One region of the Ensifer sp. R1-3 genome, then DNA from elsewhere that is predicted to be linked to it. Evidence: riboswitches for the same ligand, from Rfam matches in the RefSeq annotation. Region 1 holds a riboswitch; each other region holds the start of a gene.
The links. A riboswitch is a leader RNA that binds a small molecule or an ion and turns the genes downstream of it on or off. The one in region 1 is predicted to bind cobalamin.
Positions count from the first base shown of each region.

Region 1 (5,763 bases):
GCTCACTGTTATCGCCTCGGCCACCGTCGGCACGATCCCGGCGCTGAACGCAAATGCAACGGCCACTCTTTCGCGGCCGCTCGTCATAAGCCGCGCCGAGGCGGAGAGCGGATCAGGAGCCGGCGCCGACGAGACGGTTACCGGCTCCATCGCCGTCAGGGCCGCCGAGGCACGCCTGCCCTACCAATCCGAGCGGCGTTAACTCAGGCCTCGATCTGGACGTCGCTTGTCGGCCGCGAACAGCAGGCGAGGATGTAGCCCTCCTCGATCTCGTCGTCGAGAATGCCGCCATTGTGGTTCATCTCGACGTCGCCGGCGATCTTCAACACCCGGCACGTTCCGCAGATGCCGCCCTCGCAGGCGGCCCCGATCCTGACACCGTTGGCGCGGGCCGTCTGCAGGATCGTCTGGCCGGGAACGGCGGTCGCTTCCTTGCCGCTCATGGTAAAGGTCACCCGCGCCGCCCCGGCCCCTGCATCGGCGGTAGGCCCGGCCCGAATTGCAAGCTCCTCGGCCGCTGGCGCCGCGGCGGGCTGGAAACTCTCCTGGTGATAGCGGGCCATGTCGAAGCCCGCCGCTTCCAGCATTGCCCGAACATTGCCCATGAACGGCTCGGGCCCGCAGCAGAAGACGGTTCTTTCCAGGAAATCCGGTGCGAGCATCGGCAACTTCGCCGCGTCGATGCGGCCGCGCAGACCATGCCAGCCATGCCGCGCCTCATGCCCCTCCACGAGGAAGCCGAGATTGAGCCCCGGCATCTGACGGGCGAGAACTTCGAGCTCCGATCTGAAGAGGAGATCGTCCGGGCGCCGGGCGCAGGAAATGAAGGTGACATCCGTTTCCGGCGCGCAGTCGGCCATCCAGCGCGTCATCGACATCATCGGCGTGACGCCCGACCCCGCCGATATGAAGAGATATTTTTCACCGGGATGACGGACGAAGCTGAAGTCGCCGAGCGGCCCGAACGCCTTGAGCATCATGCCCGGCTTCAGATTGTCGAACATCCAGCGGGTGCCGATGCTTCCGGGCTGCGCCTTGACCGTGACCGCGACCGAAAGCGGGCGCGATGGCGAGGATGACAGCGTATAGGTGCGCATCACCGGCTCGGCTGCGACGGGCAGTTCGAGTGTCACGAACTGCCCCGGCAGGTAGCGGAACCAGGCCGGCTTGTCGGAGCGGAAGGTGAAGGTCATCACGTCAGCGGTTTCGGCTACGGCCGACATGCACTCCAGCATGTGCTGACGGTCTCTCCAGGGGTCGAGCTCGTCGAAATGGTGAAAGGAGCGAGGCATTTCCATCGTCATGCCACCCGCGAGAGATGCGCGGCCCCGCCCTGAAGGCGGTCCAGCATGAAGCTCGAATACCACTCGACGAACTGCATGACGCCGCCCTCGTGTTCGGCGGAATAAGGACCCGGCTCATAGGCGGGCGAGCGGATTCCGAAGGCGTTTTCCTCGACGATCTGCCGGTCCTGATCGTTGGTCTCCGTCCAGACGTGCGTCAGCTCGTCTATCGTGTAGTCGACGCCCTCCACCGCATCCTTGTTGACCAGCCATTTGGTCGTAACCTCAGTCAGTTCCGGCCCGAGCGGCAGAACGCGGAAGGTGATCGCATGGTCGCCGAGAATGTGGTTCCAGGTCGTCGGATAATGGAAGAGGAGCAGCGTCCCGATGCCATCGGCGTCTACGCCGATGGAGAGTTGCTTGCGGACAGCCTTCTGTCCGGACATCGTATAGCTCTCGGCGCCGTTGATCAGCGGCATTCTCGTCATGCGGAACTGGCCCGTGGGCGCGATCTTGAAGGCGCTCGGAAGGCCCGCCGCCTCGCATTTCTGCCAGTGGGCGCCGATTTCCGGATCGTTCATCGCCCCCTGGACACCGGTTACGGTCGGCGCTTCCGGATAGGTACGGCAGAGTTCCGGATGATTGGCGGCGCAGTGGTAACACTCGCGATTGTTCTCCCAGACCAGCTTCCAATTGCCCTTCTCGACGATGGTGCTTTCGAAGGCGACCTTCGTTTCCCCCAGGCGATGCGGCGCGAGATAGGCCGCGACCGTCTCGCGGAACGGCCGGAAGTCCATCGGGTGTTCGGCAAGACTGATGAAGATGTAACCGCCGACGGTCTCGCAGTGGATCGGCTTCAGACTGTGCTCGGCCGGGTCGAAGCCCTCGGGCATCTGCCGCGCGAAGAGCAGGCGGCCGTCGAGTTCGTAAGTCCACTGGTGGTAGGGACAGACGAGTTTGGCGGATGAGCCTTTGTGCTGCGTGCAGACGCGCGAGCCGCGATGGCGGCACGAATTGTGCAGTGCCCGGACCGCGCCCTGCCTGTCTCGAACGATAACGACCGGGTAATCGCCGACCTGCACCGTGAAATAGTTCCCCGGCCGCGGGACTTCGCAATCATGGCCGATGAACAGCCAATCCTTGTACCAGATCTGCTCCAGGTCCTGACGGTAATAATCGGGATCGACGTAGAAGGCGCGGTCGAGGCTGTAGCCTTCGCGACGGGTCTTCAGCTTGCGCAGCATTTCGGTCTGAATTTCCATGCCCTTGTCCTCGTTTTTCCGCCGTTTCGGAGAGGCAGGACTGGAACCCGCGCCGGCCGCGTGGACCCGCAACGCAATTGGCTCCGATCCGGCTGCCCGCCGCAACCAGCTACGGTCTATTTCTGCTTCAAGGCTGGTTTCCGGGCTCTGGAGCCGTCCGCAAGGGACCTGCCCGGCGCCTTCCCGGACGCGGTGTCCAGTGGCCTTCTGCCGTGGCTGTTCGCTCCACCACCGTTGCGGGGGCAGCGCCGGGATTTGACCGGCTTCCCAATTCTCCGCCCTCCCTTCGAGGCGGCACCTTGAGTGTCCTCATCTAAGCCTGAGGACCGGCCCGGCAACTGCCAATAGACGACATCCGATTCCAGAAAGACGACAGCCAGGCGCGACACAATCGGCACGAAGGCATGCAATATTATCCATAACAAACAAGGAAGTAGATGAATCCCTGCGCAGCTGGCGGATTTTTCGGCAGCGCCGTTCATGGCGCGAAGGCGAGTGGCCATTCTGCGACACGGCCCGCCAACACAAGGGTCTGATCGATGCCGGCCCGGACATACCGGGACCAATTCGTTAACTGAGATGATTTAACGTTCGCCGCGATCAACCCGCTTGCGGACAGGATGGCGCGACGACGCCCATGGCAAAACTCCGATATTACGACGCTGCCGACAAGGCGGCCGCGCCGCCGAAAGCCAAGGCTCACACCGAGTTCCTGCGGACCGGCCGGATCGATAGACGCCGGTGGATGCCGAACGAGCGTCAGTATCTGAGTTATGCCGAGGTGGCGCAGCAGACGGCGCGGAAGCTGACGACAGCGGGCGAGACGACCCACAGGCGAATCAACGGGTTTCATGCCTCGATCCAGTTCCCGAAGATGGTTTTCCATCGCACGCTCCCCAGCAGTCCGCATCTCGGCTATTGCCACGTGACCGCCGCGAATACCTGCCTCGCCAACGGGCATGAGATCACCTGGTCCTTTTATTTCGCGAACTTCTTCTGCGAGCTCGGGAACGAGACCCATTTCTTCGACCGTATCCAGCCGGGCTACTCGCGCATGTATTTCGCCGTCGCGATCGAGCCCGACGCCGGCGAGGAACGGATCGTCGTCAACCGCAACGTGCGCGGCAACGGGCTGATTTTCCGGACGCAGGATCCGAAGGTGGCGCTGAAGAACGTGCTGATGCTCGGCGCACGCGACGAAGCCTTGCGCCGGATCGTTCGCAGCCTTTGACAAAGAAAATCGTTCTGTTTTTGCGGTCGCTCCGTTAAGGAAGCGACGGAAAGGATCAGAACGCCATGGCCGAAATCATCGACACGCGCATCGAACCTGAGCGGGCAATCGAGAAAGCCTGCGCGGTTCTTTCGGACGGCGAACCGGTCGCGATCCCGACGGAGACCGTATACGGCCTTGCCGCCGATGCCACGACCCCCGATGCGATCAGCCGCATCTATGAGATGAAGGGGCGGCCGCGGTTCAATCCGCTGATTTGCCACGTCTGCGATCTGGCGATGGCAGAGGCGCATGTGACCTTCGATCCGGTTTCGAGACGTCTGGCCGAGGCCTTCTGGCCCGGCCCCCTCACGCTGATCCTGCCGCAGCGGCGGGAGAGCACCGTGCACACGCTCGCATCCGCCGGTCTCGATACGCTCGGAATTCGCATGCCCGACGGCTTCTCGCGCCGGGTGATCGCCCGGTTCGGGCGGCCTTTGGCAGCGCCGAGCGCCAACACCTCGGGCAAGATCAGCCCCACCAGTGCGGCCCATGTGCAGGCGGATCTCGGTTCCAGGCTGAAGCTCATCCTCGACGCGGGGCCGGCCGCGATCGGCCTGGAATCGACCATCGTCAAGGTCGAGAACGGAAGGTTGCGGCTGCTGAGGCCCGGGGGGCTCGACGCGGCAGAGATCGAAGCGCTGACCGGGCTCGCCATCGAGCGCCCGGAGGCCGCCGGCGCTGTCATCGAGGCGCCCGGCATGCTCGCCTCGCATTACGCTCCCGGTGCCGCTGTGCGGCTCGATGCCGATGAGGTCCGGAAGGGAGAAGCCCTGATCCGCTTCGGCGGAGAGGCGCTTCCCGGTGAAGCCGATGCCGCGATCGTCCTGGATCTCAGTCCGGGCGGCAGCCTGCGGGAAGCCGCCGCCAATCTTTTCGACTATATGAAAAAAGCGGATGCCAGCGGCGCCGCGACCATCGCTTTCGGCCCGATCCCGAGCGAGGGGCTCGGCGAGGCGATAATCGACCGGCTGCAGCGCGCGGCCGCGCCGCGGGGCTGATGGCCATCGGCACGCTTGAAGCAACCACGTTGATCCGAGGCAGGGCCATGACCACCGTACTTCCTTCTCCCGAACTCATCGCCTCCTTCGTCGATATCGTCGGGCCTGGCAATGCCCTCACCGCACCCGCCGACACGGCACCCTACCTCGTCGAGTCCCGCGGGCTCTACCGCGGCACGACGCCGCTCGTGCTCAGGCCCGGCTCCGTCGAGGAAGTTTCGCTGGTGATGCGGCTTGCGAGTCAGACCCGAACGGCAGTCGTGCCGCAGGGCGGCAATACCGGACATGTGGCCGGACAGATTCCACGCGAGGGCAAAGCCGACGTGGTCCTTTCCCTCGAGCGGCTGAACCGCATCCGCGACATCGACCCGGTCGGCAACGTGATCGTGGCCGACGCCGGCTGTATCCTGGCGGACATCCAGAAGGCCGCCGATGACGTCGACCGGCTTTTTCCCCTGTCACTCGGCTCGGAAGGCTCTGCCCGGATCGGCGGCAATCTTTCGACCAATGCCGGCGGCACTGCCGTGCTTGCCTATGGGAACATGCGCCAGCTCTGCCTGGGGCTGGAAGTCGTGCTCCCGACCGGGGAGATCTGGGATGGGCTCAGACGCCTCAGGAAGGACAATACCGGCTACGATCTGCGCGATCTTTTCATCGGCGCCGAGGGAACGCTCGGCGTCATAACCGGCGCCGTTTTGAAGCTCTTTCCGAAACCGCGCGGCCACCAGGTGGCCTTTGCCGGCCTCAGGAGCGTCGAGGACGCACTTACGCTTTTCGATCGGGCAACAAGCGTCTGCGGGCCGGCCCTGACGGGCTTCGAACTGATGCCGCGGCTCGGCATCGAGTTCACCACCCGGCACATCGCCGGCGTCAGAGATCCGATGGAAACGACGCATCCGTGGTACGCGCTGATCGATATCTCCACCTCGGATACCGCCGAAAGCGCG
Region 1 is NZ_CP096515.1:1,910,219-1,915,981, forward strand. Features, by position in the region: gene M1D43_RS09245 (glycoside hydrolase family 25 protein) at 1-202, shown strand, start outside; gene M1D43_RS09250 (FAD-binding oxidoreductase) at 204-1,304, opposite strand; gene M1D43_RS09255 (aromatic ring-hydroxylating oxygenase subunit alpha) at 1,301-2,545, opposite strand; cobalamin riboswitch at 2,660-2,862, opposite strand; gene M1D43_RS09260 (DUF6656 family protein) at 3,183-3,776, shown strand; gene M1D43_RS09265 (L-threonylcarbamoyladenylate synthase) at 3,842-4,816, shown strand; gene M1D43_RS09270 (FAD-binding oxidoreductase) at 4,864-5,763, shown strand, end outside.

Region 2 (5,763 bases), on a different replicon from region 1:
GTGTTTTCTTCGCTGCCCATCACATCGCGACAATCAACTTGACCAACAATCAATCGGTCAGTGATGTATCCGAACAGACGTCCGTTATGTCTCCGGGCTAAACAACAAGCACAGGGATGAGGTAATCAAACAAGCGCCGCGGGTATCCCAAATCTCAACGGGCCTTAGTGCGTTGGGAAGTGATCTACCTGCGGCCGGCATCTCCCGAAGGCCGCGAGCAGACGAGGAAGAACCTGCGGTAGAAGAACGTCCTCAGCCTGTTTCTGAGATCGGCATTCCTGCGCTGGGCCGCCGCGATCGGGCGGCGGGATGGCAACTCTATGTTCTCGAATCCCGCCTCTTCGATCAAAGGGAGAAGTCTTTCGACGGTGAGGCCGTCGCCGAAGGGCAGACGCTCCATGATCGTCGCATGGCGTTCGCTCATGGCCCCGTCGTAATGCGGGTCGTGGCCGATGATCTGCTCGAGGGCAGCCACCGCGATCGACGCCAGACGGCCGAGCGGCGTCGGTTTCGACCAGTCTCCGTCGAAGACGAGCAGCCTGCCGCCCGGCTTCAGCAGGCGGAACCATTCGGCGAAGGCCTGCTCCGGCTCTGTCAGCGTCCAGACGAGATGCCGGCAGACCACCGCATCATAGGTCTCGTCCGGCTCCATCGTGCGCTCGGCATCGGCCAGTATGAAACGGACCCTGTCGTTCCCAGCGTGCTTGCGCCGCGCGACGGCGAGCATGGCCTCGGAGAAATCGAGCGCCGTCACTTCGTGGCCGAGCGAAAGGAGCACGTTGGTCACCTCCCCCGTCCCGCAGGCGAGTTCGAGAACCTTCAGCGGCCTCGCCCCCAGTGCGTCGCGCATCGCTGCCGCCCAGGCGTCGAGCTCCGGCCCCGGCGGAATGCGATGGCCGAAGGCGAGGTCGAACGTTTGCGACCGCTTCGACCAGTATTCGCGGATATCTTCCTTCAGGTCGTGGTTGCGCATGTCCATGGGTCAGGCTCCGACGGCGGCGATTGCGGCAAGCGGACGCGGGCGTCTTGCGCGATAGCGGATGGAGCAGCTTCCGTCGAACTCGTGCTCGACCTCGACCTCGATCCCGAAGACTGCGCGGATGCGCTCGACCGTCAGTACCTCCCGCGGGCGCCCGAGCGCCACCAGCCGGCCGGCCTGCATCACCGCGATCCTGTCGCAGAACATAGCGGCGTGGTTGAGGTCATGGAGCGCTGCGACCACCGTCAGGTCCTGGCGGCGAACGAGGTCGAGCAGGCTGATCTGATGGCCGATGTCGAGATGGTTGGTCGGCTCGTCGAGGAGCAGGATCTTCGATTGCTGCGCCAGCGCCCGAGCAATGTGCAGCCTTTGCCGCTCGCCGCCGGAGAGCGTGTGCCAGAGGCGATCGGCAAGATGCGCCATGTCCACATTTGCGAGCGCCGCCCCGACGATCGCATCGTCCTCCGGCGACCAGGGCGAAAGCGGCCCGAGATAGGGCGTGCGGCCGAGCTCGACCGCTTGGCGCGCGGTGATCCGCTCGCCGGTCTCGGCCTGCTGCTCGACCAGAGCGAGCCTTTGCGCGACCGTGCGGCGGCCGAGCGTCCCGATCGGACAACCGTCCAGAAGCACCTCCCCCCTCTTCGGCTTGCGGATGCCCGATATGAGCGACATCAGGCTCGTCTTGCCGGAACCGTTCGGGCCGATGATGCCGAGGAACTCTCCCGTCTCGACGGTGAGGGAGACATCCTTCAGGATCTCCACCCCACCGGCCGACCATGAAACCCCGCTCGCCGAAAGCGTCATGCGCGGTCCCTCCTTTGTCCGAGTATCAACGCGAAGGCCGGGGCGCCGACGAGCGCCGTGATCACGCCGATCGGCAAGACCTGGCCGGGAATGAGAACGCGCGACAGGATGTCCGCGAGGATCATGAATACGGCGCCGATGAGCGCCGCTGCCGGCAGCAGGACACCGTGGCGGACGCCGACGAGCATGCGGGCCGCATGGGGGATGACGAGGCCGACGAAACCTATCGACCCGACGGTGGATACCATCACCGCCGTCATCATCGCCGAGACGCCGACGAGGGCGAAATAGGTTCGCCTGACCGAGATGCCGAGCGAGGCAGCCGATTCCGACCCGAAGGTAAACGCGTCGAGGGGACGGGCATGCCAGAGACATACGACGAGACCGAGAAGCGTCGCCGGCACGGCGAGCCAGGCATCCGGCCAGCGCACGCCCGAAAGGTTGCCGAGCAGCCAGAACATGATGCCGCGCGCCTGCTCGGCCGTCGCCGCCTTGGTGACGATGAAGGAGGTCAGCGCGTTGAAGAGCTGTGATCCCGCCACACCTGCCAGGATGATCGCCGCGGTGCCGCGGCCGGCCTTCACCGCCAGCAGGCTCACCAGGACGAAAGCGACGAGCGCGCCGATGAAGGCGCCGAGCGGCAGCGTCAGCATCCCGGCACCCACACCGAGAATGGCGACGCTGACCGCGCCAGTCGAGGCGCCGGCGGAGATGCCGAGAATGTAGGGGTCGGCGAGCGGATTGCGCAGCAGCGATTGCAGCACGGCGCCGGAGAGCGCGAGCGACGCCCCGCAGGAAGCGGCCACGACCGCACGGCTCAGCCGGTAGCTCCAGATGATGCCCTCGTCGATCGGTGCCAGCGGGTAGCCGGCGTTCCACAGCCGGTTCGCCACCGTCTGCGCAACGGTCTTGAACGGGATCGCCGTTTCGCCGATCGCAGCGCCCATCCAGAGTGCTGCGAAGAGGATGACGAGCGCGGCGAGAGCCGCGCCGACGCGTCCCGTCCCCGTTCGCCCGGCCAGGGTCAGCACGCGGCTCACTTGCCCAACCCACCCTTGGAGGCCAGCCCCGCCTTGGAGGCCAGCCCCGCCTTGGAGGCAAGTCCGGCCTCGGCGATGGCATCCGCCAGCGCTTCGATGCCTTCGATCGTGCGGATCGTCGGGTTCATCGCCTGCGCATCCATGGCGAACACATAGCCTTTGGCGACTGCCGGCATGAGGCTCGCCACGGGATCGGTCTTCAGGAATTCGAGTTTGGCGTCGAGGCTGTCGAGCGGGTAACGTCGACGTTCCATGGAGCCGGCCACGATCATGGTCGGCTCGGCTTTGGCGATGGTCTCCCAGCCGACCGTCGGCCATTCGTCTTCTGTGTCGATGATGTTTTCGATCCCGAGCGCCGCCATTATGTAGCCGGGTGCGCCATTCCTGCCGGCGACATAGGGGTCGGCATCGGCAGCGCTGGAGAACCAGAAGACGGCCGAGAGCTTGTCCCCGGCCGAGGCGACCTTGGCGCGCGCCGCCTCTTCTCGGCTTTTCAGCTCGGCGACGACCTTCTCGCCCTTATCCTGAACATTGTAGATATGCGCCAGCTCGCGAATTTCCCGGTAGACGAGGTCCATGGTGAAGACCTGCCGTCGCACGCCGTCGCTCGCCGCCGAGTTCTCCTTGCCGGTGCAATCCGAAGGCGATGTGTAGACCGGAATGCCGAGCTCCTCGAACTGCTCCGGCCTCGCGACCACGCCTTCCGGGCCGACCTGCCACTGAAACTGCACCGCCACCATGTCCGGCTTCTTGGCAAGTACGCTTTCGAAGCTCGGATCGTTGTCTGCCAGGCGTTCGACCTTGGCGTTGACCTCCTCGTAACCTTCAAGGACGGGGCCGACCCAGAGGGCGGTGCCGGCGACCTTATCCGCAAGGCCGAGCAGATAGAGGATCTCGGTGCTGCTCTGGCCGATCGAGACGGTGCGCGTCGGCGTCTTGTCAAAGGTGATCTGCCGTCCGCAATTCTCGAGTGTCAGCGGATAGGTCGTCTCGGCAGCGTAGACGGGATGGCCAAGAGCCGCTGCGCCGATGGAAAAAGTAATGAGACCCGCAATGAGCGGTCGTTTCAGAAAGCTGTTCATGAATAGTCCCCGAGTGTGAGGCCGCTAGGCGGCCGTGATGGTCAGCCTGCCGATCGGGTTCGATCGGACGAGTGACGGCTGGACCTCGGGGAAACTGATGAAAGTGTGCGCCGCGAGGCGCGAAAGACGGTCATGGCTTGCTCCTGTTCCGGGCATCCCCGCCCGTGACGTTGGATCGATTTGACGGCAGGTCTCCTGGCTCACGGACAGAGTCGCTCATCTGCCTTCCCGCGCAACGCGCGCAGTGGCTGGCGCCTTGGCGCCACAAGGATGAACGACGATCCGCTTACAGTTGCGGGGGCAGCCACGGTTTTGGTCCCTCTTGGGTCGTCCCCACCGTGTTCCCTATTAATCCCCTCCACCTCACGGGTAGGGGAACCGTCCGGCTCAGTTAATGTGGAACGCAGCCCCCGGTCAAGGTGAAACGCGACGCCGCGCCTTGCATCGGGCTTCAATATGTTATGTTATTACACTCGTCAACAGAAAGTTATGTAATACCATTTCATTCCCGCGCCGGACCGTTCCGATTAGCCTTCACCGGCACCGCTAGGTCAGCATCGGCCACTATGGCTTTAGGCCATCACATGGCCGCAGGATGATGGGTTCCCGGCTTTGCGCCGCGAGTTCGCGGCAGCCGCCGGCATCGCAAAGCGTCCAGCCGGAGACGGTCGCGCCGGAGGCGGCCAGGACGAGTTCGGGAAGCGGCGGCAGGTCGGGCGTCCAGACCCACCAGCGGCCCTGACGACGCGCATTCTCTCCCGGTTCCATTCCCGCACCCGAGCCCTGCACGCGCGCCTCCTCAAGAACGAGACCCTCTGCCGTAACGGCCCAACGCTCCTGCCATTCGGTCTTCTCGACCGAATGGGTCCAGCCGAGGGTGAAGACACCCGCAGCAACGGCGACAACCTTGCCGCCGATGATGCAGGCAAGCGCGCTCATGCCGGTTCCACCGTCTGCCGGCCAGCCTGGCGGGCGCGCCGCCAGATCAAGAAGGCGAAGACCGCGGAGAGTGCGAAGCCGACCTCATCGGTGATCGGCAGCGCCGCCAGCAGCGTGAAGGCGGCCGCGGCCGCGAGCACCCGCTCGAGAACCCCGAGCCGGACGGCGGCGAAGCCCACCACGGCGGCACCCCAGAGCGCGATCGCCAGGCCGGTCTTGACGACAATATAGGCGACGGCAGCCGGATAGCCCACGATTGCGGCCATCGCGCCCCCATCCTGCAGCATCAGCGCCGGCGAATAAACGGCCATGAACGGGATGACGAAACCGGCCGCCGCCACCTTGATCGCCTGGATCGAGATCTTCAGCCCGCTTTCCCGCGCGATCGGTGCCGCCGCGAAGCAGGCAAGCGCCACCGGCGGCGTCAGATCGGCAAGAATGCCGAAATAGAAGACGAACATGTGGCTGACGATAAGCGGCACGCCGAGTTCCAAAAGCGCGGGCCCGGCGATCGACGAGGTGATGATGTAGTTCGGGATCGTTGGTATGCCCATGCCGAGCACGAGGCAGGTGACCATCGTCAGGAGCAACGACAGAAACAGGCTCTTGCCGCCGACCGAGACGATGAATTGCCCGAAGGTATTGGCCGCTCCGGTCAGCGTCATCGTGCCGATGATCACGCCGACGAGCGCGCAGGCGATCGCCACCGGAAGGGCCGTCTTCGCCCCTTCGGCAAGCGCATCGCGGCATATCACCAGGGTCTCCCGGCCACCCTTCAGGAACGCGTTGCCGGCAATCAGCAGCGCCAGCGCTGCGATGATCACGCCGATGCCGAACTGGAAGAAGGCGGCCGCCACGAGGCCGAGGCCGACCCAGAAGATGATGCGTATGACACCGGCGGGAAGGCCGAGCGCAAGCG
Region 2 is NZ_CP096516.1:14,657-20,419, reverse strand. Features, by position in the region: partial or broken gene M1D43_RS17390 (IS481-like element ISRm20 family transposase) at 1-101, shown strand, start outside; gene M1D43_RS17385 (class I SAM-dependent methyltransferase) at 185-979, opposite strand; gene M1D43_RS17380 (ABC transporter ATP-binding protein) at 983-1,783, opposite strand; gene M1D43_RS17375 (FecCD family ABC transporter permease) at 1,780-2,823, opposite strand; gene M1D43_RS17370 (ABC transporter substrate-binding protein) at 2,820-3,905, opposite strand; cobalamin riboswitch at 4,074-4,303, opposite strand; gene M1D43_RS17365 (DUF1850 domain-containing protein) at 4,470-4,844, opposite strand; gene M1D43_RS17360 (TRAP transporter permease) at 4,841-5,763, opposite strand, start outside.
Region 2: linked by a shared signal. The riboswitch ahead of M1D43_RS17370 (ABC transporter substrate-binding protein) and the one ahead of M1D43_RS09255 (aromatic ring-hydroxylating oxygenase subunit alpha) in region 1 are both predicted to bind cobalamin.

Region 3 (5,763 bases), 1.1 Mb from region 1:
GGTGGACGGAGAGATGCACGGCGATTCCGCCATCTCCGAGGTCCTGCGCCAACGCGTGATGCCGGACAGCACGCTGAACGGCGAAGCGAACCTGCTCGTCTTCCCCAATCTCGACGCGGCCAATATCACGCTCGGCGTGGTCAAAACCATGACGGACAGCCTGCATGTCGGCCCGATCCTTCTGGGCTCGGCGCTGCCGGCGCATATTCTGTCGCCGTCCGTCACCTCGCGCGGCGTCGTCAACATGGCAGCGCTGGCCGTCGTCGAATCAAGCCATCCCGTCTGAGGGGTGGCGCGCCTCCTCATTCACTGGAGGGCGGAAAAACGCCGCTTTCACGGGACCGACGCAGCCGCGTCAGCGATATTTGGCCAAAAAGTCAACTTATGATTGCATAAGCGGGATTACTGCACCGTTTATGAAATATTGCACTAGACAAAACCGGCCGCCGTAAACCATGTTTATTATAGGGGCAAGTTTCGGTGTTACGGCATGGCTAATCAACAGGCTGTCCTCAATTTGCTGGATATCGTGGAATATGGAGGTTGCGCAGACCCCGAGCGCTTCTTCGCCCTGATGCGTCGAACCTTCAACATCTCGCATCTCCTGTATCTGGAGGCGGAGTCTCTTCCGGATGGTTTGAGAATCTGCCGCCTGCATCACACTTTCGGCGCCTACGCCGCCGAAATCTACGCCGCCAGGGGGCTTTACAGGATCGACCCGATCCTCAAGCTTGCGCTCGGCGGCGTCAGGCCGGTGGAATGGGCGACAGCGCGGCGCCGCTTTCCGGAATGCGAGCCCCTCTTCGAGGCGGCCGAAGAAATCGGGCTTTCCACCGAAGGCGTGGCCTTACCGCTCCCCTCGCCTGCGGGCCGCATGGCGCTTCTCGCAATCGGTGCAAACATGTCGCCGGTTGAGTGGTCCGCCTACCGCCGCTGCCATCTGCGCGATTTCCAGCTGGCTGCCAACCTCTTCCACGCCTCCATGCTCGAACATTCGGCGATGGCCGGGGCGCTCGACGAGCGCGATCTCCGCCTGACCGGGCGGGAAACGGAGGTGCTCACGTGGTCGGCGGCCGGCAAGAGCTACTGGGAGATCGCAACGATTCTCGGCATATCCGAGCGAACGGTGCGTTTCTTCATGACCAATGCCCGCCGCAAACTCAATGTAGTGTCCAACACGCAAGCTGTAGCGCACGCTGTTCGACATGCTCTGATCCCCACCATCTGACGGGTTGCCGGCCCGGGACAGGACCGGCCACTCGCAGATTCCCCCACAAATCTATTGGGAAAAAATGAGGAAATAAACTGTCACTATAGACAGTTACATGTGTCATCCGAGCCTGACAGCATCGCTACATCGCGTAATCACGCATGGAGCGAAAAAATGATCAGGATAGTGAACGGAAACGGTCGCAGCCAGCACCCCCAGGCCATCGACGAGATGTTCCGGCTGCGTAAGCGCGTGTTCCACGACTTCTTGAAATGGGACGTCAAGACCGAAGGGGACTGGGAAATCGACCACTACGACAAGGCCAATCCGCTCTATGTCATGTCGTACTCGCCGGACACCGGCAAGATTCGTGGCTCCCTCAGGCTCCTTCCGACGCTCGGTCCGAATATGCTGGACGATACGTTCCCGATCCTGCTCGGGGACAATCCGGAAATCCGTAGTGCGTCGGTGTGGGAATCGAGCCGCTTCTGCATCGATCCCGAAATCTCCCAGGATCGCGCATCGAACCAGGTCACCATCGCCGCGGCCGAACTGATGTGCGGTGTGGGCGAAATGAGCCTTGCCTCGGGCATCAGCCATATCGTCACGGTCACCGATGTGTTCCTGGAGCGAATGTTCCGCCGCATGGGTTGCCCTGGGGAGCGCATCGCCGATCCGCACAGGATCGGCTCCGTCCATGCGGTCGCCATCGCGTGGGAGGTGAGCAGGAACCTGCTCGAAACGATGAAGGCGGTGGCCTCCATCGAGGGCACCGTTCTCGATCGCCCGATGTCGCTTGAAACGGCACGCGCCGCCTGACCCGATAATCCGGGCCGTGCAGATCGCACGGCCCACAGCTTCCATCCACGGGCATTGCGAATTAACGCAGATGCCCTCTTCCCGTTGCGCCATCTCGACAAGGTCCTATGATGAGACGGTAAGGCGGACACATCGGCAACGGTCCGCTGCAATGCAGGAAGAAGCACGTGTCCGCGTCCCCGAAAGTGGCATCCAAGATCCGGCGCATCGCGGCGGTTCTCGTACCGCTGGCGCTGGCCGCAGCCGGCCCGGCCGCAGCGTCCGGCGTTTGCGAACGGCTGGGCGCACGCCTCGCCGGCCTTCCCACAGGTTTCACGACGAATGCCAGCCTGCGCGATTTCACCGGTGCGGTCTCCCGCCAGAACATCGAGTTGCGCCGCGCCAAGAACGATCGCCGCCGAATGGAATGCAGCAGCGACAGCGTCGTCGTCATCGGCGGCGATGACGAGGCCGCTTGCGCCGAACTCGACGACACGATCGCGCGGATGGAGGAGAATCTGCGGCAACTCAAGGCGCAGCGTAGGCATCTGATCGGCGGTGGTGACGACGACGTTCGCCGGCGCATCCTCGCTGCCATGGAACTCAACGGCTGCTCGGGAGCGCCCCGAGAGGGCTGGGATGCCGGAAGCGCCGAAGGCCAGTTTGCGAGCGCCGCCGAGGGAAAGGAGGTTCACCGGAACATCCTGCGCGACCTGCCGCCGGACAGCGATGCCTATCCGCTTCTGCTCGACGCCCCCCGGGCCGAGCTACCGCTCACGGATGACGATTTCGCCGGCAGCCTCAGAACCATGTGCGTAAGGACATGCGATGGCGCCTTCTTTCCCATCTCCTCGCATGCCACGCCGGCAGACTTCGGTCGCGACGCCGATCTCTGCCGCGCGCGATGCCCGGGTGCGGAGACGGAGCTCTACTATCATGTGCTCGCGACGGAAGAAGCCGACCAGATGATTTCGGCGACGACGGGCCGGCCCTACACCGATCTCCCAACGGCCTTCGCCTACCGGGCGCGCAGTGTCGGCTCACCCGGCATCTGTGGCTGCGGAATCCCGGACCCCGCAACGGATGCCAACGGGCAAAAGGCAGGCTCCGCCGGCAAGCTCACCGTCGTCAGCCCGTCGGTCATAACCATTGACAGCGAGAAGAAGGCGCCGGCCAAGCCGATAGAAGAGCGGCCCTACGACCCGGCCAAAAACAAGGTCCGCGTCGTCGGTCCGACCTTCCTTCCGCAGGAAGAGAGCGCGATCGACCTCAAGCATCCGCTTGGGCCCCGTTACCAGCCGCTGCAGGAAAACTGACATACGCCGTTGCGAGCATTCTGCAAGAATGGCGATGCTCTTGAATTCCTTGAGTACCGACTGCGCGGCCTACTGGACTTGTCCTTTGACCGTTGCCGATCAAAGGACAAAAACATGCAGAAGATCAAAGCGCGTCTGATAAGACGCGCGGCGCTGTACGTATCGAAGGACTGCAATCTCTCCTCTTCCTCATCCCTGTGCTTGTCACAGGGATCCAGCAGCGCCGCGTCTGCGGCGCGGGAAGAGTCCTTTCAGCCCAAGGACTTGGTCTGGCTGGATCCCTGTGACAAGCACAGGGATGAGGAGATCAACAAGCCGCGGCGGGTATCCCGAAACTCAACAGGCCTTGGGGCGGGGTGAGGAAAAGTGTGTGCGGTTTTCCGCTGCATCCCGCTCTAACCTCTTGGAATTGATCGCGTTCAAGTTTTTTGGTCGACCGACCTAATAACATCGTCATCTAACGGACGCCCCAGCCTTCCTCGAAAACGAGATCTTCGAGCGGCAAGCGCTGTCGCCAGCCCTTCGCGGCGAGTTCCGGCTCTTGATACAGCTTGTCGACGAAACCGAGGCAGAGCCAGGCGACGATTTCGACATGATCCGGGATTCCGAGGATAGCCTTGATCTCGCTCTCGTGGAAAATGCTGACCCAGCCGACGCCCACGCCCTCCGCCCGCGCGGCGAGCCAGAGGTTCTGGACGGCGCAAACGGTCGAGTACAGATCCATCTGCGGATTATGGGTGCGGCCCAGGACGACCGCTCCGCCGCGCGTCCGGTCGCAGGTCACGCAAATGCTGAGCGGCGCCTTGCGAATGCCTTCGAGCTTCAGCGACCGGTACTTCGCTTGCCTTTCGCCGGAAAACATCTCTGCGGCCTCGTCATTGGCGCGCTGGAAAGCCCGCCAGACTTTCTCCCGCGTCTCGTCCTGGCGCACGAGCACGAAGTTCCAGGGTTGCATGAAGCCGACGGACGGCGCCTGGTGCGCCGCACCGAGCAGGCGGGCGATCAGTTCCTCGGACAATGGTTCGGGCAGGAACTCGTCGCGCACGTCGCGACGCGTCTCAATGGCACGATAGACGGCGGCGCGCTCGTCCGACGAAAAAGCTCCGGCGGCCGTAAGGCAGCCGTTCGGGTCAGGCAGCATCGTTCGATCCCCAACAATGCGGAAACCTCCCGCCGTCCGCGCGGGGCCGGTCTATCTCGCCAGGCCGGTCTTCTGACTTCGGATCATCCGTTCGCGCCGCCTTCCCGAATAGCTTCAATATTCAGTGGCAAAGCTCTGAAAAGATTCAGAGCCCTTTTCGGCGAGAACGTCCCCTTCACAGCGTTGGGCACGTGCCGGAACTGCACCGGCTTCCCGATTCTCCCGCATTTCGCGGGCACCTGACGGGCGCATATGGCCACAGGTCCCCACGAAAGGCAAGGCAAGCAAGCGGGAGCTTCAGAGCGGCGCCTCCGGATGAGGCGAGGCGTCATAGGCACCCCAGATCGACTGATCGAAGCAGATGACGGAACCCGTCATGAGGCCGGATTCTGCCGATGAGAGATAGGCGCAGGCACGCGCGACCTCGGCCGGGTCGACGAGCCTGCCGAAGGGCTGGCTCGCTGCCGCCTTTTCGAGCCAGTTCGCCGGCGCATCGTGATATTCGCGCTGGATCCGGTCTTCGCCTTCCGAGGCCATCCAGCCGATGTTGAGGCCGTTGACCCGTATCCGGTTGCGAAGGACGGCATAGGCGGTATTCTTGGTCAGCGTCTCCAGCGCCCCCTTCGACGCACAATAGGCTGCGATGAAGGGCTGACCCGCCTTCGCCGACATGGAGCCGATATTGACGATCGTGCCCTCCGTCTTCTCGCGCCGCATCACCTTTATCACCTCCTGCATCAGAAAGAATGGCGCCCGCACATTGACCGCGAACATCCGGTCGAAGAGTTCCGGGCTGGTGTCGAGGATCGTACCCCTGTCGGTGATCGCTGCGGCGTTGACCAGCGCATCGACGCGGCCGAAGGCGCGGTCGCAAGCCGCCACGACGGCACGGGCATCCTCCACCCGCTCGAGATCCGCCGGTACGTAGACGACCTTCGAACCCGTCGCCGCGGCGATCTCGGCAGCTTTCGCCTCGCCCTTCGCCGCGTTGCGCCCGCAAATGACGACGCCGGCGGCGCCGCGCTCCGCGAAGAGTGCGGCAATCGTGGCACCGAGCCCCTGCGTGCCCCCGGTCACAATGGCGATCTTCCCGTCCAGTCGGGCGTGGTCCGTGCTCATCCTGATCCTCCCTTTGAGATGTTGGTGAATATGCCTTGGTGAGCGTGCATTAATGCCTGTTGAGATTTGGGATACCCGCCGCTACTTGTCTGATCTCCTCATCCCTGTGCTCGTCACAGGGATCCAGCCAGACCAAGTCCTTGGGCTGAAAGAACTCCTCCCGCGCCGCTGACGCGGCG
Region 3 is NZ_CP096515.1:799,213-804,975, reverse strand. Features, by position in the region: gene M1D43_RS03905 (NADP-dependent malic enzyme) at 1-286, shown strand, start outside; gene M1D43_RS03900 (helix-turn-helix transcriptional regulator) at 491-1,228, shown strand; gene M1D43_RS03895 (acyl-homoserine-lactone synthase) at 1,385-2,029, shown strand; gene M1D43_RS03890 (DUF2865 domain-containing protein) at 2,197-3,324, shown strand; gene bluB (5,6-dimethylbenzimidazole synthase) at 3,782-4,465, opposite strand; cobalamin riboswitch at 4,511-4,723, opposite strand; gene M1D43_RS03880 (SDR family oxidoreductase) at 4,763-5,584, opposite strand.
Region 3: linked by a shared signal. The riboswitch ahead of bluB (5,6-dimethylbenzimidazole synthase) and the one ahead of M1D43_RS09255 (aromatic ring-hydroxylating oxygenase subunit alpha) in region 1 are both predicted to bind cobalamin.

Region 4 (5,763 bases), on a different replicon from region 1:
GGCCGCGGGGCAAATTCAGACTGATGCTATTGATTGACCAGCTCTGGCTGATTGGGTGATTGTGGAGCGGCGGGAAGCATTGTCCGCAACCACACCATGTGCCAACCTGTCCTCTGAACGTTTCAGAGGAGGTGGTGTAATGTTGCGTGGAATTTTACCTTTGGCTGCAATAGCTGCGCTCGGCTTGTTCGATCCTGAGACCGCAAATGCAGAGCAGGTAGCACTCACTTCGACTGTGAGCGTTAAGAATGAGCTCAAGTATCTTTTGTACACGCCGGATGGATACGCGACGTCAACGGAGAGTTATCCCCTCGTTATATGGCTACATGGAGGAGATCAGGGCGGAAGTGATATCGACAAAGTCAAATCGAGCGGCATTCCAAAACTGATCGAAGACGGGAAGAAATTTCCATTTCTCGTCTTTTCTCCCCAAAACCCGAGCGAAGAACTGCTGTATCCTATTGAGAAAGTGGACGCTGCACTTGAGGAAGTAGCTTCAAAATATCGCGTTGACCGTTCACGGATCTATGTGATCGGTTTTAGCCGGGGCGGCTTCGGGGCTTGGGCCTTGGCCGAACAGTTTCCAGATAAGTTCGCCGCTATCGTCCCAATCGCCGGCGGTGGCAATCGGCACTATCTCAATAGAACGAACGAGAAAGCTGCATTCTGGGTCTTTCATGGCTCAAACGATGGTGTAATTCCGTTATCGGATTCCGTTGTGCTTTATGAACGCCTTAAAGCTCTGGATCGCAATGCTCGACTGACCGTATTGGAAGGTGTCGATCATTCCGGCGTCGAGTGGGCGACCTTGAATGATGCTGAACTCTGGGATTGGCTGCTGAAGCAGCGTCTTGAGGGCGCGCCTCAATAGCATGATGATCGCGCTTACCGATGCGGAGGGAGGTCGGTGTGGTTTCGCGCCGGCCTTCATTGTTTTTCCGAGAAATTGATCTTCTTGCGATGTGGCAGATACGGCCGCAACTCGGGCGGCTGCTCGGTATTGAGTTCGTGCGCTTCCGCGACCTCCTCATCGAGGACGTGCGCATAGCGGGTGGTCTCGACATCGGCGTGGCTGATGCCTACTGACGGTTTTCATATTCCTGGTCTTTCGCAGGAGCCTCGTCGCCAGACCATGGCGGAAGTCGCGGAATCGGAAATTCTCGACCTTGGCCTTCGCTCTGATGCGCTCCACCGCGTCTCGAGGCCTATAATGATGCCTTCTTCGATCCTTCCCATCTACCTTGTATGACTCTTACCCGATCGGGGCCGGGCCGCCTGGTATGTGATATGTGAAGACGAATTCCGGATGGTGCCCGCACAGGGGCAGCAGAATATCGCGCGCAGTGCCGGTGATGGCCGTCTTGACCACGCGGCCGCCTTCCCCGGCGCCGCGGCGGACATCCGGGCGCGAGGTTTTCCCAGCGGTAGTTGAGGGGGAGGTGGTCATCGCGCGAAATATTCCTTCGGTTGCGTGGACGCAGCCACATAGAGCGGGTGTACGGGATGACCGTCTGCCGTCAGTTTGAGAGCCGCTGGGTTGAAGAACGCAAGCCTCTCCGCGACTTCGCGTCCACGATCATGAAGTGTGCCATGTGTTCCCCACGCACATATGATCTTACGTGCGCTTTGCGCGATCGAGAGCAAGTGCCTGTCGTTATCTGGGCCGATCGGGTCAGGGTGGTCGTAAAGGGCCTTCGGATCGGTGGAGCGAAGTGCAAAGAGGTTACCAACAATCAAGCCGCCGTGGCCCCAAGCCCTCGCGAAGCCGATGCACCGGCGAATCGTCGGGTCATCTTGGCAGGCGTCCGCTATGGGCGGGTTCAGCATGAGGAAGGCGACCTTGGCCTTCTCCGAATCCCATTGCCGCTCGAGACGGTAACGGTAGGCACCGCATCTTGAGATAGTAGCCGAAGCCTTCACCTCGGTTGGAAATACATCGAGCGTGTCGCCCATCACTCAGCCTCTTCCGCCCCGGACAGCAGCCTCTGCCGACGCCATGCGCTCGTGAACGATCTCGCCGGTCGGATGCAGGATCTGGCCCAACAACGCCGCATGGAAAGATAGAATACCAGTCTCGACCGCCGTCACCGGCCTTTGCGTCATTCGCGGAGGATCAACCAAACGGCGATTTGCCCTTTCCAGGGGAAGCCGCTCGTGTCCGACCCTGGTCTTTCGCATCTTGTTTGAAGATGGGTTCTCGCGCAACCAGGCCACAATACTCCGGGGCGTTGGCCTCTGGTTCGGCCGCGGTATTCGAGTTGGGTGATGACCTTGCCCTCGGCAAATCTTCGATCGGCGCGAACTTCGAGCAGCCGAAGGCCTGAATGGTCTTGTGGATAGAACATTTTCCGTTGTTTTCTGGCCAGCGTGAGCATACCAGATCATGTGATGGTTCCGCCCGACTGAAGAACGGCGGATGAAAAGGGAACACGGTGAGGACGACCCATCAGGGGCTAAAACCGTGGCTGCCCCCGCAACTGTGAGCGGCGAGCAAAGTCCAAGGATGCCATTGGCCGTGAATCGGCTGATAAGGCGGACAAAGCTACGACCCGCAAGCCAGGAGACCTGCCATCACCTTGGGCGACACGCCTCAACAACTGCCACGCCGCACGGTGGGTGCGGAAAGGAGAGCACATGCATATCGAACCAGGCGTCGTCGATGGCGCAAAGATTATATTGAGTTATGCCACTGCCGCAGGGGCTCTCGGGCTCACCGCCAAGTTGGCGGCTGACAGTATTCGCAACGACGGTGGTGCCGGTGCGCTCGTGTTACGCAGTGTCGTGACAACGGCTTTGGTCTTCTGCTTTTTCGAAGTTCTGCCGCACCATCCTGCTGGTGTCTCGGAAGTCCATCTTATCCTGGGTTCAACCCTTCTTCTCTTGTTCGGAGCAGGCGCCGCTGCGGTTGGCCTTGCGGCTGGTCTGCTTCTTCAAGGGCTTTTCTTTGCGCCGTTCGATTTGCCACAATATGGGATGAACGTAACTACGTTGCTGGTGCCCCTTTGGGCAACCAGTCTGCTCGCCGCGCGGATTATTCCGTCTCGGACCGCATACGTGGAATTGAAATATAGGCAAACTTTGGCGCTCTCCACGACCTATCAGGGCGGTATTGTTGCATGGGTTGCCTTCTGGGCACTTTATGGCCACGGCTTCAGCGTCGAAAATCTCGCGGCCGTGGGTTCGTTCGGCGCTGCCTACATGAGCGTCATTCTGCTGGAGCCGCTGATCGACTTGGGTGTTCTCGCCGGTGCAAAGGCGCTTGATCGCTACAGTCGTGGTCCCATGTTCAATATCAGACTGCATCAGGCGGCGTGATTATGAACACGCCCAGTGCATGGGTATGGGGGCGATAATCTGAGGCGTAAGCGGAATTGATCTCGCTTTCGCCGTTCCCAATTCTCCAGCAGTAAGCGGCATTCGAAGCGGATCGGAAGAGGGCGAGAGCCCAGCGGGACGAAGAATATGTCGCGTCGGAGCTGCGGCGGATCAGCCTTCAATGCCACCGCAGCTCTGTTTGTGTCAGGCCGTCTCGCTGTCCGAGGCACGGGGGTTCCGCCGTCGCGTCTTCACCATCATTGTCGTCCGGCCACCAGTCGTGCCAATCGTCGCCCACGCCCTCTCCGCCTGACCACCGTCGAGCCGGGAAGTTAGCATCTGGAGCGGCTTGTCCTGCCCAATTCCGCTTTGCGGCGTCACATACGCGGCGATGTCCTTCTGGCAGTCCCAGATCAGCCTCTTCATCTTCTGTTTGTCGGCATGGGTGGGATCTCCTCGGGGGTCAACACATGACCGCTCGCGACGTTCCGATCCTGCCGCTACGAGCGACTTGTTCCAAAATACCCTGCCGCAATGGTGCTGCATCGCCCATCACTTTGAGGGTCAGGAATTGTTTCAGCAAGTTATTATGGGATTCTGGGCGTCCTAGCATTTCGTTCGATGTGCGCCCATCCGCGCTTGGGTCGCCGCGAAAAAATGCGAGGGAGCGCAGTTTGTGGCTCTCGTTCGTGTTATTCGCAATCGAACAGGCGTGTGCCGCGAACGGCAGGCGCTGGAAATTCCCTAAATACCTAGGGTTGCCGCGGCGCCTCCGAAACGCATTTATGCCTCGGGCGCGTATACCAGGAGGTAATAATGGACGTCGAATTGCTGACCGGTCTAGGTGTTGCGGCCTTCATCCTCGCCATATCAGTGTTAGTCGGGCAGGAAGTTGGACTTGCAACGAACGTCCTTGAAACGCAAGCGACTGTAACCTCGAAGCATTGAGAGCCATCCCTCAGAGAGCGCTACGGCACTCGCACCTATTGCGCATGCATTGCCGGCAAAGGGACGTGTCGAAACAAGGAGCGGCGCGCGTGCTGCTTTTCTCATGGTTTGTTTGGCGGTTCTGGACGGGACACGATGAAGGCACCGCAGGTGAACATGATACCGGTAACCACGAGCAAAGCGATTGCCGGTGGTTCGAACGCAACCCACAAATAGATGAGTGCCAAACTCATCAGCAAAACTGCAGATATTTTGGCACGACGTGAGATTGCTCCTTCTTCCCGCCAGTCACGTAATGGCGGCCCGAACAATGGATGGTCCATCAGCCATTTCGCGAGACGCGGCGAGGAGCGCGAAAACAACCATACCGCCAGGAGGAGGAAAGGCGTCGTGGGCAGCAGCGGGAGAAAGATTCCGACAATGCCGAGCCCGACCATCAGCCAGGCGAGGCTGAGAAGTGCAAGGCGCATAGAAAGGTTCATCTGCCTTCTCTCCGGTCAGCTGCCAAATGCCGGCGACGCGTGTTCCTGCCGAGACGAAATAAAGCTCCGAATTGGAGAGATACAAGGTGCTTCATTCTTCAACATACAGGAGTGGCGGGGAAAAAGCGCCTCGCTGCTCTAAGCCCCGCCAAGCGTCGCCGTTTCGTCGATTGCGGTGTCTTTGCCGAGTTCTGATTCATCCTCGGTTAAAGCGAGATAACCGTGACTGCCTAACCAGTCTCGAACGATGAGACGAAGGGCTTCTTCCCGGTTGACTGCATATTCAGCCATGAAGAGCTGAATTCCGCGTTCTGAATCTTCTTCGAGGTAAGTCATCGAGCTGCCCCTGTGTTGCCGGTGTCGATCAAACCGAAAATCCAATCACATGACAAGGCTCCCCGGTGGGGCCTTTTTCTTTCAGGCACTCGTCATTCCACGCGATTATCCCAGGGCACTCTGACGGAAGTTTTCTCGACAAGAGGAATGGCCAACGTTGAAGATCGCCAACCTTGCGGCATGTCGAAGCGATCGCCTCCACGTCTGCGGACCTGTCGCTCTCGCATGGCCGAATCAATTCGCGCGCGGACAGGGCGTGCTTTGAATTCTGTCACTGCTGCCATGTCGAACCCGCCGGCCGTTCAGTCGCTGCCGACGCCCGGCTCCTGAGTTGCATCTCCGATCTTAGTCACGGCGACGTGAAATCTCGCGGTACAGTGCTTCCGGAGAAACTGCGATCTCTTCGGCAAGTCTTCGCCATTCACCCTTTGGGGGAAGATCGCCGTCGCTCCATGTTAGCCAGCCGTCCAGCCGGGCTGCGACTGTCCGCAGGCAAGGATTTCGGCGCGCTTCCTGGTATGTTGCAGTTCGTTCGAGAGGTGGCGTGACCATTCCAAGGCGAAGACATGGTCCTCGTTTAGCAGCCGCTGGATCTCGCCGATTGCGACCAGAACCACTTCCGTCGCCATCGCGGCGACGGCGTCGCAGTGGTAGTGATCCGAAAACACAGAGGCTTCGGCTA
Region 4 is NZ_CP096516.1:518,617-524,379, forward strand. Features, by position in the region: gene M1D43_RS19815 (carboxylesterase family protein) at 140-871, shown strand; gene M1D43_RS19820 (hypothetical protein) at 961-1,086, shown strand; gene M1D43_RS19825 (DUF1643 domain-containing protein) at 1,444-1,953, opposite strand; cobalamin riboswitch at 2,373-2,587, shown strand; gene M1D43_RS19830 (energy-coupling factor ABC transporter permease) at 2,635-3,315, shown strand; gene M1D43_RS19835 (hypothetical protein) at 3,520-3,741, opposite strand; gene M1D43_RS19840 (hypothetical protein) at 4,132-4,263, shown strand; gene M1D43_RS19845 (YbaN family protein) at 4,365-4,745, opposite strand; gene M1D43_RS19850 (hypothetical protein) at 4,884-5,081, opposite strand; partial or broken gene M1D43_RS19855 (Crp/Fnr family transcriptional regulator) at 5,427-5,763, opposite strand, start outside.
Region 4: linked by a shared signal. The riboswitch ahead of M1D43_RS19830 (energy-coupling factor ABC transporter permease) and the one ahead of M1D43_RS09255 (aromatic ring-hydroxylating oxygenase subunit alpha) in region 1 are both predicted to bind cobalamin.